2 regions of the Dorea sp. ICN-14282 genome follow, and region 1 is predicted to be linked to the other one. Evidence: a T-box and tRNA genes for the amino acid it is inferred to sense, from the RefSeq annotation. Region 1 holds a T-box; the other holds one or more tRNA genes.

Region 1 (7,544 bases):
AGCGGGCCGGGTTCCACAAAAAGAGTAGACTTCTCCCTACCCTTTTTCGTGTTCATTTCATTGCTCCGCCTTTTCACGCAGGAATTACCCTTTGTGAGTAGTACGTTATGAAGTATATTATACCACGAGCGAAGAGTCTTCACAACAAGAAGACTAGATCACGCCCATACATTTTAAGAGATAAAGCCATCCGGTCAGCGTAAATGCACTGAACATAGTGGTCAGCATGACGACGCTGGAAGACAGAACCCCTTCGTGTTCCATATTTTTGGCCATTACGAAGCTGCTGACGGTTGTGGCAGAGCCTAGCATAACCAGGATGGCAACCAGCTTTTCCTCGCGGAATCCAAAGGAAACAGCCAGAGGGAGAAACAGTGCTGCAAATCCTATGAGCTTCAGAAAGGAAGCGGTGACAGCCGGGGCAAGTTTGGCACGCGCTTTTTGAAAATCAAAGGAAGCGCCCATAGCAATCAGCCCCATTGGAGTGGCGATGCTGCCAATATTGGAAATCGTTTTCGCGGCGATGGAAGGCATGGGAATGCCGATGGCAGACCAGAGAAGTCCGGCTGCGATTCCGATCAGGATTGGATTGGTTACAATCCCTTTGAGGGTGTTCTTAAGAACGTCGCCTGAAAGTCCCTGTTGATTGGATTTGCACAGGGAGAGTACCAGCACTGCCATGATGTTATAAAGGGGCACGCTTCCAACGATCATAAGAGGCGCCATGCCGGCGGTTCCATAAATATTCTGGATAAATGCAATGCCAAGAAGGGCGGCGCTGCTTCGATAGGAAGCCTGAATAAACTCACCCTGTATAGGCGTAGCTTTCCAGATTCGGGAAAGAAGCGCTGCAAGAGCGATGCTAAAAAGTGTTGCAAAAAAACAAAAGAGCACGAAGCGGACATCCCAAACTTGGGAGAAATCTACCGTTGCCAAGTCGCTGAACACCAGAACGGGCAGCGGAAGCCGAAAGACGAAGGTGTTCATTTTGGATGCAAATGCATGATCTACCCAGCCGATTTTCCGAAGGAAGATTCCCAGAATCATCAGCAGGAAGATAGGGACAGTTGCATTTAAACTAAAGATCAGATTTTCCATGATACGATTTGCTCCTCAAATAGATTTTTGTAAATGTGAAAGTCTTCCTCTTTAAATACGTTGATTACCACCCGAGAAAGATCCAGGACAGACAGGCAGGTGTCAATGGTCTGAAGCGCGATCTGAGCCGCTTCTTTGTTGGGAAAATGAAATTCCCCGGTAGAAATGCAGCAGAAAGCGATGGTTTTTAAACTCTGTTTCGCTGCAAGCTTCAGGCAGCTTAAATAGCAGGAGCGAAGCTCTTCCCTTTGGCGATCAGTTACCTCCTGACCGACGATGGGACCGACGGTGTGGATAACATGCTTGGCAGGCAGATTATAACCGGAGGTGATTTTGGCCTTGCCGACGGGTTCGTCATGCCCCTGGGCTTCCATTAGACGGGCGCATTCATTACGAAGCTGTACGCCTGCTGCAGAATGAATCACATTATCGATGCAGCCGTGACAGGGAACGAAGCATCCAAGAAGCTGACTGTTTGCAGCGTTTACAATGGCGTCGGCAGACAGGCGTGTGATATCGCCCTGCCAGAGGGTGATTCGGTCCGCGTTTTTGATCTTTGTACAAGGGTATAAAGAGGCTGCGGTAGGAAGCTCCTTAATAGAGACGATTCCGCGCTCCTTACTCTCTTCCTGCAAAAGGGAATCTTGAAGTGTTTGGTATTCCGCGGAAATCTCACCCGGCCAGCGTACGTTCATCAGGGTGCGAAGAAGCCTTCGCTTTCCAGCGGCATCCGCGGGTTCGGCAAGGGAGGCATATCCGGGATTTTCTTCTTTTAAAAGTGTAATCAGACGTTCTATTTTTTCTTCTTTGCTTAAATTGGTAAGATAGGGATTCATAATCGTGCTCCTTGTGAATTCTTTTTGTGAATCATTTGAAAGAATTTATAAATATTTACAGATTTGGGAATAGGCTTCATATAACTGCTCGTAACTGATGCGGCAGTTGGCGGGGCTGGTGGAAGGAAGGCAGATCACCTCGATGCCGGTCTTGGGCTGGCAGTGGCGGCGGTATAGCTGGGAAGCCTTTGTGCCGGTTGCGAAGATGGCCTTGATATTCGCTCTTTCTAAAATCACGTTCATGTCATTGGGAATCGGATTTCTGATACTGCTGTCATCGGCTCCGGCAATTTCGCATCCAGCCAGCACATCCCAAATGGCGATTCGATTTCTTAATGCGAACTGAATTTTGTCCTCTTTGCTTTCCGGAAGCGGTTCGCCGCATACATCCGATACCACTTTCCAAAAACGATTTCGAGGATGTCCATAGTAGAAGCCGGTTTCCCTGGATTTTGGGGAAGGCATGGTTCCAAGCATCAAAATCTGCGAGTTTTGATCGAAGATGGGGGCAAAGTTATGCGTTACATATTCCGATTTCATAGAAGTCATCTGCCTTTCTGATGGTTTGATCGGCATTTCCTAAGAAAGCCAATAGAAGTTATGGTTTAGGATACCATAAAATAGTAGGGGAAACAATCTTTGTGAGGGGAAAAGTAGAGAAGGGGACAACTCCTTAAGAGTTTCTGAAAATTCCCTAAACTCCTTGACAAACGCTGGACTGATAGATATCATAGTCATTAGTTTTAAAAAGTAAAGGCGTTGAAGAAGAGGAGTATGCATTGGTTCACCTGTCAGAGAGAGCGGCCCGTAGGCTGAGAGGCGCTTAGCGATGAAGATGCAGAAGGTAGCTTCCGAGCCGGATTGCTGAACCTGTACGGTAAGAAGAATTGCAGCGAGATGAGTTAGGACATCGACGAAAAGGCTAGGCAGTCCCGGAGTCGTTCCCGTTAAAGAATAAGATGAGATATATGATCTGTGATCATATCAATGAAGGTGGTACCGCGACGACAATCGCCCTTTACATACATTATGTAAAGGGCTTTTTTATACCAGAAAATGTGAAAAATGTGTGAAGGAAAGGGAAAAGGGAGAAACTATGAGTAAAAATCTTGAGACAACATACAATCCAAAAGCGATTGAATCAAAATTATATGACAAATGGTGTGAGAACCGTTACTTCCATGCAGAAGTAGACCGAGACAGAAAACCATTTACCATCGTAATGCCACCGCCGAATATTACCGGTAAGCTGCATATGGGACATGCACTTGACAATACTCTGCAGGATATTCTGATCCGTTACAAGAGAATGCAAGGGTACAATGCGCTGTGGGTTCCGGGAACAGACCATGCAGCCATCTCTACAGAGGTGAAGGTAACGAACCAGTTAAAAGAAGAAGGAATTGACAAGAAAGAACTGGGACGTGAGAAATTCTTAGAGAGAACCTGGGAGTGGAAGGAAGAGTACGGCGGAACCATTACTTCCCAGCTGAAAAAACTGGGAACTTCCTGTGATTGGGACAGAGAGCGTTTTACCATGGATGAAGGATGTTCCAAAGCCGTAGAGGAAGTATTTATTAAATTATATGAAGAAGGATATATTTACAGAGGATCCAGAATCATTAACTGGTGTCCGGTATGTAAGACATCTCTTTCAGATGCTGAGGTAGAGCATGAAGAGCAGGAAGGAAGTTTCTGGCATATCAAGTACCCAATCGTCGGAACGGATGAATTCCTTGAGATTGCAACTACACGTCCGGAGACTATGTTAGGAGATACAGCGATTGCAGTGCATCCGGATGATGAGAGATACAAAGACATTGTAGGAAAGAAGTGTCTCCTGCCATTGACGGACAGAGAGATTCCGATTGTGGCAGATTACTATGTAGATAAAGAGTTTGGAACCGGAGCTGTAAAGATTACTCCGGCTCACGACCCGAACGACTTTGAGGTTGGAAAGCGTCACAACCTTCCGGAAATTAATGTGATGAACGACGACGCCACCATCAATGAGCAGTGGGGCGGCAAATATGCAGGTATGGATCGCTACGAAGCAAGAAAGGCAATGGTGAAAGATCTGGAAGAACAGGGATACCTGGTAAAGATCGAGCCACACTCTCATAATGTAGGAACCCATGACAGGTGCCATACCACGGTAGAGCCAATGGTAAAACAGCAGTGGTTTGTGAAGATGGAGGAGTTGGCAAAACCGGCAATCAATGCGATTAAGACGGGAGAATTGAAATTTGTTCCGGAGCGTTTTGATAAGATTTATCTGCACTGGCTGGAGAATATCCGCGACTGGTGTATTTCCAGACAGATCTGGTGGGGACACCGGATTCCGGCGTACTACTGTGATGAGTGCGGCGAGATTGTAGTGGCAAGAGAGATGCCAGGCAAGTGTCCGAAATGTGGAGGTACACATTTCACACAGGATGAGGATACGCTGGATACCTGGTTTAGTTCTGCACTGTGGCCGTTCTCTACACTGGGATGGCCGGATCAGACAGAAGAACTGGATTACTTCTATCCGACAGACGTGCTGGTAACCGGATACGATATTATTTTCTTCTGGGTAATCCGTATGGTATTCTCTGGATATGCACATACCGAAAAGTCTCCGTTCCATACCGTATTTATCCATGGACTGGTTAGAGATTCACAGGGACGTAAGATGAGTAAATCCTTAGGAAACGGAATTGATCCGCTGGAGATCATCGACCAGTACGGTGCGGATGCTCTTCGTATGACGCTGATTACCGGAAATGCCCCTGGAAATGATATGCGTTTCTATAATGAGCGAGTTGAGGCGAGCCGAAACTTTGCCAATAAGGTATGGAATGCATCCCGGTTCATTCTGATGAACTTAGATGAGAAGAACCTGACGAAGCCAGAGAAGCTTACGAACCCGGCAGACTGCTGGATTCTTACCAAGTGTAATCAGCTGATCAAAGAAGTTACCGATAATATGGATAAATTTGAGCTGGGAATTGCCCTTGCCAAGATCTATGACTTTATGTGGGATGAGTTCTGTGACTGGTATATTGAGCTTGCGAAGTACCGCATTTATCATGCTGAGGAAGATGAGAAGGGCGCGAATGAAGCTCTTTGGACCTTAAGAGAAGTGCTGAAGAATTCTTTGAAACTTCTGCATCCATATATGCCATTTGTAACGGAAGAGATTTACAGCACTCTGGTTCCGGAAGAAGAATCTCTGATGATTTCTCCATGGCCGGTATACGAAGAAGCAAATAACTTCCCGGCAGAGGAAACGATTGTAGAGCACTATAAAGAGATCGTTCGCGGTGTCCGCAACGTTCGTGCGGAGATGAACGTACCAAACGGAAGAAAGGCAACGATCTACGTCGTATGTGAAGACGAAGCGATCTGCAAAGGTCTGGAAGAATTGAAAAATTCAGCTATGATGATGGCAGCAGCCAATGATTTCATCGTGCAGCATGATCGTGCCAATATTGCGGATGACGCAGTATCTGTAGTCGTTCCGGATGCGACGGTTTATGTTCCGTTAAATGAGCTGATTGACTTTGAGCAGGAGATTGAGCGTCTGAGTAAAGAAGAAGCACGCCTTAACAAGGAGATTGCCCGCGCAACGGGAATGCTGAATAATGAAAAATTTGTCAGCAAGGCTCCGGAGGCAAAGGTGCGTGAAGAGCGTGAGAAGCTTGAGACTTATAAGCAGATGATGGAACAGGTAAAAGAAAGACTGGAAGGTCTGAAGGCAAAACAGTCATAAACAACGTGGAACAGGTAGAAGACATAAGGGGATAGTATGAAAAAGATTCGTTTGAAAAAAACTGATATCAAAGGGACATTTCATAAATTGAAGAATTTGAAGAAAGAAGACGTAAAAGCCTGGTGGAAAGCGAAGAGAGAACGGCGCGCCCGCATTATTGAGGAACGGCGTAACAGTGCGTTTGCAAGAAAGATGCAGCCGGTCTACAAGTTTATGAATCGCTTTTCACTGGTGTTCCACATGCTGTTGGCATGTGCGATCAACTTTGCGATTGAGGCAATCTCCAGACATTCGGCATTTGAAGCATGGGGCTATACGACGGAGACGCCTTTGGTATTCCTTTACAATGCCTTTATGATTTTCTGCACATTTTCCATCGTGTATCTGGTGAAGCGGAGAGTATTTACCAGAATTATCGTCACCGTGTTCTGGATGGTGATTGGTGTGACCAATGGTTATATGCTGATGAAGCGAGTCACACCGTTTAACGCCCAGGACTTAAAGGTGGCAAGCGATGGACTGACACTGATTAATAACTATTTCAACGGATTTGAGCTGGTTGTACTGGGAATTGGAATCGCTGCCGTGGTGGTATGGATTGTATCCATGTGGAAGCGCGGCGGTCAGTACGCTGGGAAGGTTCGGAAAGTCTGGGCGCTTGTAGGAATTGTAGCTTCTTTTGGAGCATACGCGCTGGTATCAGACTTGGCGGTGGAAAAGCGAGTGGTATCGACCTATTTTGGAAATATTGCATTTGCTTATGAAGATTATGGTCTTCCATATTGCTTTATGGCAAGTCTTTTCAATACCGGAATCAACGAGCCGACGGATTACAGCGAAAAGACGTTGGATACGATTACGAACCATAACGAGATTACCAAGAGTGAGACGGGACGAAGCGAGGAAGAGCTGCCGAATATTATCTTTGTGCAGCTGGAGTCCTACTTTGATGTGGATGAGGCAGAGTTTTTCACAACTTCCCAGGATGCATGTCCGAATCTCCATGAGATGTATGAGAATTACTCTTCGGGATATTTCAAAGTACCGTCCGTGGGAGCTGGTACGGCAAACACAGAGTTTGAGGTGCTTACGGGTATGAATCTTCGATATTTTGGTCCGGGTGAATATCCATATAAAACCTATCTGAAGGAGAAGACCTGTGAAAGCGCTGCGACGGCACTACAATCTCTGGGATATGGAAGTCATGCGCTTCACAACAACGGTGGGAATTTTTACAGTCGTGCGCGGGTGTTCAACAATACAGGATTTGATAGTTTCACCAGTAAGGAATTTATGAACATCCTGCAGATGACGGAAAACGGCTGGGCGAAGGATGATATTTTGGTGCAGCACATTCTGGAAGCCATGGATACCACACCGCAGCAGGATTTCGTATTTGGAATCAGCGTGCAGGGACATGGAGATTATCCGGAAGAACCGGTGTTGGAAGAACCGGTGATTAAAGTAGAAGGCATCGAAGACGAAGCGTTGAAGAACAAATGGGAATACTATGTAAATCAAGTTTATGAGATGGATCAGTTTGCCGGACATCTGGTTCAGGCAGTAAAAGAGCGCGGGGAACCGAGTGTGATCGTGTTCTATGGAGACCATCTTCCAACCATGGGATTGAAAGCGGAGGACTTAAAAGGGCGTTATCTCTATAATACCAATTATGTGATTTGGGATAACATCGGTCTAGAAAAGCAGGATCGCAATGTAGCGGCATATCAGATTATGGCAGACGTATTTGACCGTTTGGATATTCATTCCGGTTCTGTGTTCAACTATCATCAGGAACGACGCAAGACCAAGAATTATCTGGCAGACCTGGAACTTCTGCAGTATGATATCCTGTA
Region 2 (7,544 bases), on a different contig from region 1:
TGGTAACGATGAAAGCGACCATTTCCCTCGGAGAGCTGTCTGATACGAAAGAATTTAAATTCCTGGTAAAAGCAGCCGTTCCAAAGCTGACAGAAGAAGATTACACGGATTATTTCTTCGGTTATTTTGCAGGCGAAGGATATAGTGATGGAGAGCAGATCTATTTTGCAGCCAGTGAGGATGGTATTGGATGGAATGATTTGAATGGAAACAAACCGGTACTGACGTCTGATAAGGGAGAAAAGGGAGTTCGTGACCCATTTCTTATTCGGTCTCCGGAAGGGGATAAGTTCTACATGATCGCGACGGATTTAAAGATCTATGGCAATAATGACTGGGGAGCAGCTCAGAGAGCCGGAAGCCAGTCCCTGATGGTGTGGGAGTCCAACGATCTGGTGAACTGGTCCGATATGCGTATGGTAGAGGTTAGCGCTTCCATTGATGCGGGATGTACCTGGGCGCCGGAGGCAACCTATGATCCGATTACGGGAGAATACATCGTCTACTGGGCATCTAAGACATCTGCGGACAACTATGGAAAGCAGATCGTTTATTATGCAAAGACGAGAGATTTCTATAGCTTTACAGAGCCAAAGAAATTTATCGAAAAGAATGAATCCAGCATCGACACGACCGTTATTTACAATGACAAAGAGGATATGTACTACCGTTATACCAAGAATGAAGGTGGAAACACCAATGAACTGGGTGCGAAGACAAAGTCCATCTTTATTGAAAAGTCCAGAACTCTTTTGGGCGAATGGACACCGGTAGGATCAGAGTCCCTGAATGCAAATCAATGGGTGGAAGGTCCGACAATCTTCAAGTTTAATGCAGATGATTCAGAAAATGATCAGTGGTGTCTGCTGGTAGATAACTTTGGCGGAATCGGTTATTATCCTCTTTTGACCAATGATCTTGCAAGCGGTGAGTTCACCCGTCCGGATGACGCGACTCATTTAATGCCATCTCGTGCAAGACACGGTACTCCGATTCGGATTACAAGAGAAGAGTATGATGCTGTTATGGCAAAATGGGGAGATGTGGCACCGGAAAATGCAGAAGAAGAGCAGCTGAAACCGGTACTGGAATATGATTTTGAAACGGTAGATCAGACAATTGTTACAGATGTCAGCGGCAATGGCAATGACGCAGTTTTAAATGGAAATGCAGCCATTAAGGAAGGACAAGACGGAAGCGGCAACGCACTGTATCTGGATGGAAGTAATGGAACATTCGCAGAACTTCCTGTAGGTTTCTTTGATGGACGCGACACCTTCTCTATTTCCATGGATGTGAAGCCGGAAAAAGTGGACGGTGATTTCTTTACCTTTACATTTGGACAAGACAGTAACAAATATTATTTCTTAAAGACATCAAAGGATTCCCTGAAATCCGTAATGACAACTCGTTCTTATGGAAGAGAGTTTGGATTTACTCAGAAAGTGGAAGAGCCGGTGAAGGATCAGTGGCTGCATCTGACAGTAGTTATGGACGATGGAACCATGAAGCTGTATCTGGGTGAAAACCTGATTGCAGAGCAGAATGATATTCCGATCTCTGTAAAGGATCTTGGCGTGGGATTAAAATCTTATCTTGGAAAGTCCTTCTATGGAAATGATGCTTACTTCCAGGGATATTTTGACAATGTTAAGGTTTATAACCGTGTGCTTAGAGATGTTGAGATTGCGGGCGGCGTACTTGGAGATAAGACCGAGTTAAATCAGCTTCTGGAAGAGTATAAGAATGTAGATGGAACGTTATATACCAAGGATACATACGAGGCATTCCAGAAGGCATATGAGGCAGCACAGAAGGTCAGTGAGGATCCGGATGCGTTGGAAGATGCGGTGGCAGAAGCTGTCCGTGCACTGAAAGAGGCCTATGGCAATTTGGAAAAAGTGAAAGATCCGGATGAAGGTGAAGGTCAAGGTGGCCAGGGAGGTCAGGGCGACCAGAACGAAGGCCAGGGCGGCCAGACAGGACCTAATGGATCTGGAAATGGACAGGGCTCTGGTTCTGCTTCTAGCGGTTCAGATAAGGGAGCCGGAAACAAGGCAGGCAGTGTAAAGACTGGAGATACTGCTCCGGTTGCCGGATGGGCAGCAGCTTTTCTTTTGGCAGGAGCGGCAGTAGTCGTTATGCGTAAGAGAAAGAAAATCTAACACATATTGATGAACAGCCAAGAAGTACCGTAAGGGAAAGCTAAGATGAAAGACGAAAAGGAGTCAAGAATCCGCAAGGGTTCTTGGCTCCTTTTCTGGCATTTGCAGAAGGGAAAAAAGTGGGCTCTTTTAGGCTGGAAACGGTAAGAAAATCCTTGGAAAATAAAAAAATAAAAAAAGTGAAAAAAAGTGTTGACATTTCGCATGAGATAATAGTATAATAACGAAGTCGGTTCGAGAGAGGAACACGACAGAACGGAAAATGGGATCATAGCTCAGCTGGGAGAGCATCTGCCTTACAAGCAGAGGGTCATAGGTTCGAGCCCTATTGGTCCCATACCATCAAAATATTATATGGCGGAATAGCTCAGTTGGCTAGAGCACACGGTTCATACCCGTGGTGTCGCTGGTTCAAATCCAGTTTCCGCTACTAGAGAAAAGCCCATGATACATGGGCTTTTTTTGCAAAGTTAAGAAGAAAAGGAGGAAGGGACATGCGAATAGGAATGGGCTATGATGTGCATAAGTTGGTAGAAGGAAGAGAGCTGATCCTGGGAGGAGTGAAAATTCCTTATGAAAAAGGGCTTTTGGGGCATTCAGATGCGGACGTGCTTCTGCATGCGATTATGGATGCGCTTTTGGGGGCAGCGGCGCTTGGAGATATCGGAAAACATTTTCCGGATACCGATCCGGCGTACAAAGGGGCTTCTAGTATCCGTCTGTTGGAACACGTTGGAGAGCTGATTGAGAAGGAGCTTTATGTAATTGGAAATATTGATGCGACAATTATTGCACAGCGTCCAAAGATGGCTCCGCATATAGAAACAATGCGAAAAAATGTAGCAGAAGCTCTTCATATTGATGTCAGCCAGATTAATATTAAGGCAACGACGGAAGAGGGACTTGGTTTTACAGGAAGTGGAGAAGGAATTTCAGCTCAGGCGATTGCTGCCCTGGATACCATTTCCAATTACAGTTATACAGTAGAAGATACGGACAGAGCCTGCGACTCCTGCCCGGGATGCAAACAGACTGACAGATAAAGAGAGTAGGAGCAAAGGATGGAGATCAGGAAACTTGAAGAATTGGAACGCGCAGATACCAGGCCGCTTTATGAGACCGTGTTCTCAGAGGATAGCCGGGCATTTGTGGATTACTACTACACAGAGAAAACAAAGGATAATCAGATTTATACTGTGATAGAAGATGGTGAAATTCGGGCGATGCTTCACCTGAATCCGTATTCACTAATGGTAAACCGGGGGAAAAAGAATGCCAATTATATTGTGGCGGTTGCCACGCAAAAGGAATATCGAGGGCGTGGATATATGGGTGCGCTGTTAAAGCGAGCCTTAAACGATATGTATCAGGAAGGAGAGGCATTTACCTTTTTGATGCCAGCGGCAGAAGCAATTTATACGCCTTATGATTTTCGGACGGTATATGAGCAGAATCCGCTCTATTATCAGGATGGTGAAGTGTATCCTAAAAACGTGCAGGTTGCGGAGGTGACGGAAGCGGACTTATCAGAACTTTCCAGGGCGGCCAATCAGGATTTGGCTTCCAAATATCAGGTGTATGCATTTCGGGACGAGGCGTATTACAGAAGACTTTGGAAAGAATGCGAAAGTGATGGCGGCAGATTGATGGTTTATCGGACAGATGGACATATTACAGACTGCAGGATTGCTGCTTCAGAGCCACAGGGAGAGAAGCGCCCGAAGATTATGGTTCGGATTGTGGATGTGAGGCGGCTTTTGATGAGTCTTTCTGTTTGCTCCTTTGTCGGTATGTGTTTTCGGGTTACCGATCCAGTGATTGAAGAGAACAATCGCTGCATTTTGTTGACGGGGACAGAATATTCCGGTGTTATGCTGATGGAGGGAAGTGAACATCAAAAGGAGGGAACCATTACCATAGGAGCCCTTACAAGTCTGATTTTTGGTGCGGCTTCCGTAGAAGGGATTGAGAAAGAAGAAGGGGTTGAACTTTCTGTGAGGCTGAAAGAAGAATTAAAGAAATTGATACCTCTAAGCCGGATTTATTTAAATGAGATAGTCTAGAGGGCTTTTTGAGAAGAGAATGCAAAAGTCGATTATAAAATACCCCCGCCTGTGTGCTGGCAGAAGATGCCAACACACAGGCGGGGGTATTTTACGTGGTTTACATAGAAGCGTTGATTGCTGCGACAGCTCCGTCAGATACAGCAGTTGCAGCCTGGCGCACCTGCTTCATACGGATATCGCCGGCAGCGTAGACTCCGGGAATGGAGGTTTCCATCCTTTCATTTGTCGGAATATAACCGTCTTCTAAAGAGAGTTCCGTAAAAAGTTCGGTGTTTGGTGTGGATCCGGCATAGATAAATACCTGACAGCCAGGATCCTGGATGGTAGTGATGGATGAATCGATTTCGTTCTTAATTTCCAGTGTCTCAATCTGATCTGTCCCGTGAATTGCATGGAGACGGGAAGAGAGACATACTTCTATATTTTCTGCTTTTTTCAGCTTTTCTTTAAATTCTGCGATGCAGCCCAATTGTTCTTCAAAATGAAGAATGGTAAGCTTTTTGGCAAAGCCTGCAAGGTAGAGCGCTTCTTTTATGGCGCCGTCTGCTCCGCCTACGACATAAACATGTTTACCGGCGCAAAGGGGAGCGTCCTTTGTGGCATTTTGGCATACACCCTTTCCTGAAAGTTCCAGTTCACCGGGAATACCAAGTCTGCGTGGAGTAGTTCCGCAAGCAAGAATGATGCGGGGAGCTTCATAGGTATGAGTGTCGGTAGTGACGGTTTTTGTTGTCGGAGTCAGAGATACTTCCGTTACCGTTTCTTGCACGATGGAAACACCTGCGTTTTCTGCCTGTTTTTTTAATCGGGCAGCGAAGGTAGCTCCAGTTTCTTGTTCGATCAATCCGCTGTAATGGGTGACGGAAGATACCTTTTTGATCAGTCCGCCGACTTCGTGTTTTTCAATAACAAGTGTTTTCTTTCCCCTGCTGACTGCGTAAAGTCCGGCGCTGATTCCAGCTGGTCCGGCACCGATAATGATTATATCGTACATCATTTCAATTCCTCCTGTGGATGGATTTTCGTTATCTGTTCTTCCAGTTCAATATAACGCAGATTAACAATAATGTAAAATTATAATATTTTATTTTTTGATAAATATTTATTATAGATATAAGGAGACAACCGATAGATAAAAATTATAGGTTGGAAGAGTAATAAGTATTGGTCGGAAGGTAGGCTTAAGTTTATAATTAAGTTAAGAATTTGACAATCTTGAAAGGAGAAGAAAGATGGCAGAAAGAGTAGATGCAAAAACAATATTGATCGGGCTGATGGCTGATCCAATCAGACATTCCAGTTCCCCAACCATGCACAATGAGGCGTATGCAAAGCTGGGGCTTAATTATGTACAGATGGCATTTGAGGTGGACAACAGCAATTTGAAGGATGCAGTGAATGCGATTCGTACGCTTGGTATGAGAGGCTCTAATATATCTATGCCAAATAAAACAGAGATCTTGCAGTATTTGGATGAATTGTCTCCGGCAGCTAAGCTGTGTGGAGCAGTTAATACGGTTGTAAATGATAATGGACATCTGACAGGACACAACACAGATGGTCTTGGGTTTATGGCTGCTTTGAAAGATAATAATATCGACGTGATTGGAAAGAAAATGACGATTGTAGGTGCAGGCGGAGCGGCAACTGCAATTCAGATTCAGGCAGCTCTTGACGGGGTGAAAGAGATTTCCATCTTTAATATCAAAGATGCTTCTTGGGAGCGTGCAATTACGAATGCAGAAAAGATTAACAACAATACAGAATGTACCGCTCACGTATATGATCTTGCGGATCTTGCGAAATTAAAAGAAGAGATTGCAGACAGTTATCTGTTTGTTAACGCGACTGGCGTGGGAATGAAACCTTTGGAAGGTCAGACCTATATTCCGGATGCTTCCTACTTAAGACCGGATTTGATTGTAGTAGATGTGATCTATGCACCAAGAGAGACAGCACTTCTTAAGATGGCGAAAGAAGTAGGATGTAAGACAATGAATGGACTGGGCATGATGTTATTCCAGGGAGATGCAGCGGTGCAGCTGTACACAGGAAAAGCAATGCCAATTCCATATATGAAAGAGATTCTGGATATTAAGTACGACTAGGAGGATGATTATGATAAAGCCGGTAGTAGTAAGAGGAGTCGCGATTGGAGAAGGAATTCCCAAAATCTGTGTTCCGATTGTAGGAAATACAAGGGAAGAAATTCTAGCGGCGGCAGAGGAGTGTAAGGAGCTTCCGCTTGATGTAGTTGAATGGAGAGCCGACTGGTACGATCAGGTGCTTGAATTGGAAGAAACGCTGGAAACGGCAAGACAGCTTCGGACGGTTTTGGGAGAGATTCCGTTACTTTTTACATTTCGTACGAAGAAGGAAGGCGGAGAAAAGGCGATTTCGACCCAAGAATATGAAAAGTTGAATATTCAGGTGGCAGAAAGCGGTTATGTGGATTTGGTAGATGTAGAAGCGTTTACTGGAGATGAGGAAGTAACCCGCATGATAGAAGGAATTCATAAGGCTGGAGTGAAGGTTGTGGCATCCAACCATGATTTTGATCAGACGCCAAAGAAAGACGAGATTGTCAGACGTCTTATGAAAATGCAGGAGATGGGAGCAGACATTCCGAAGCTTGCCGCAATGCCGACATGCAGCCGGGATGTTCTGACACTTCTTGATGCAACCCTTACCATGCAGGAAATGCATGCAGACCGTCCGATTATTACCATGTCTATGGCGGGAACGGGGGTGATCAGCCGCCTTGCAGGGGAAACTTTTGGATCTGCACTTACCTTTGGAGCAGCGAAGAAGGCTTCGGCACCGGGACAGATCGGCGTAGAGGATCTGGCATGGATACTGAAGAAGCTGCATGCGTAAAATGTCTATGGAAGAGACAACGATAGGAACATTAGCCAGATTTACCGGAGTATCGTCGCATACAATTAAATATTATGAAAAAATAGGACTTTTCCGTGCAAACAGGAAGGAACAGTCGAATTACAGGTCTTATGGCTTGAGAGCCTGTACCGATATTTATGAGTGTGTGAAGTATAAGAATTTGGGATTTTCGCTGAAAGAGATCGGTCTTCTTCACGGCGAGGCAGACGATGATCGGTTAAAGCAAATGCTTGCCAAACGATTGGAAGAAGTAGAAGAAGAGATCCGAAAGGCATGTGTACTTAGAGATTGTATCCGGGAATACTCTAAAGAACTGGAAATGTTGGATGAACATCTTGACGAATGGTATCTAGAGAGGTGTCCGGATTTTTATTTTCGCAGGCAGTCGGAAAATCTGGAATACCTGGATGATGGG

What was found. A T-box is a leader RNA that pairs with one kind of tRNA and senses whether it is charged. The one in region 1 lies ahead of WKT00_RS06725 (valine--tRNA ligase), so its partner is inferred to be a tRNA-Val.
Region 2: it has a tRNA-Val gene. The T-box ahead of WKT00_RS06725 (valine--tRNA ligase) is inferred to sense a tRNA for this amino acid. The anticodon was not compared.

What each region holds. Positions count from the first base shown of each region.
Region 1 covers NZ_JBBKBH010000002.1:270,532-278,075, reverse strand. The annotation lists gene WKT00_RS06740 (AEC family transporter) at 154-1,098, opposite strand; gene WKT00_RS06735 (protein-ADP-ribose hydrolase) at 1,086-1,934, opposite strand; gene WKT00_RS06730 (DNA-deoxyinosine glycosylase) at 1,980-2,474, opposite strand; T-box leader at 2,685-2,956, shown strand; gene WKT00_RS06725 (valine--tRNA ligase) at 3,031-5,688, shown strand; gene WKT00_RS06720 (LTA synthase family protein) at 5,725-7,544, shown strand, end outside.
Region 2 covers NZ_JBBKBH010000001.1:213,706-221,249, forward strand. The annotation lists gene WKT00_RS00965 (LamG-like jellyroll fold domain-containing protein) at 1-2,165, shown strand, start outside; tRNA gene WKT00_RS00970 (tRNA-Val) at 2,430-2,502, shown strand; tRNA gene WKT00_RS00975 (tRNA-Met) at 2,522-2,595, shown strand; gene ispF (2-C-methyl-D-erythritol 2,4-cyclodiphosphate synthase) at 2,660-3,208, shown strand; gene WKT00_RS00985 (GNAT family N-acetyltransferase) at 3,227-4,228, shown strand; gene WKT00_RS00990 (FAD-dependent oxidoreductase) at 4,329-5,225, opposite strand; gene WKT00_RS00995 (shikimate dehydrogenase) at 5,464-6,339, shown strand; gene aroD (type I 3-dehydroquinate dehydratase) at 6,353-7,108, shown strand; gene WKT00_RS01005 (helix-turn-helix domain-containing protein) at 7,101-7,544, shown strand, end outside.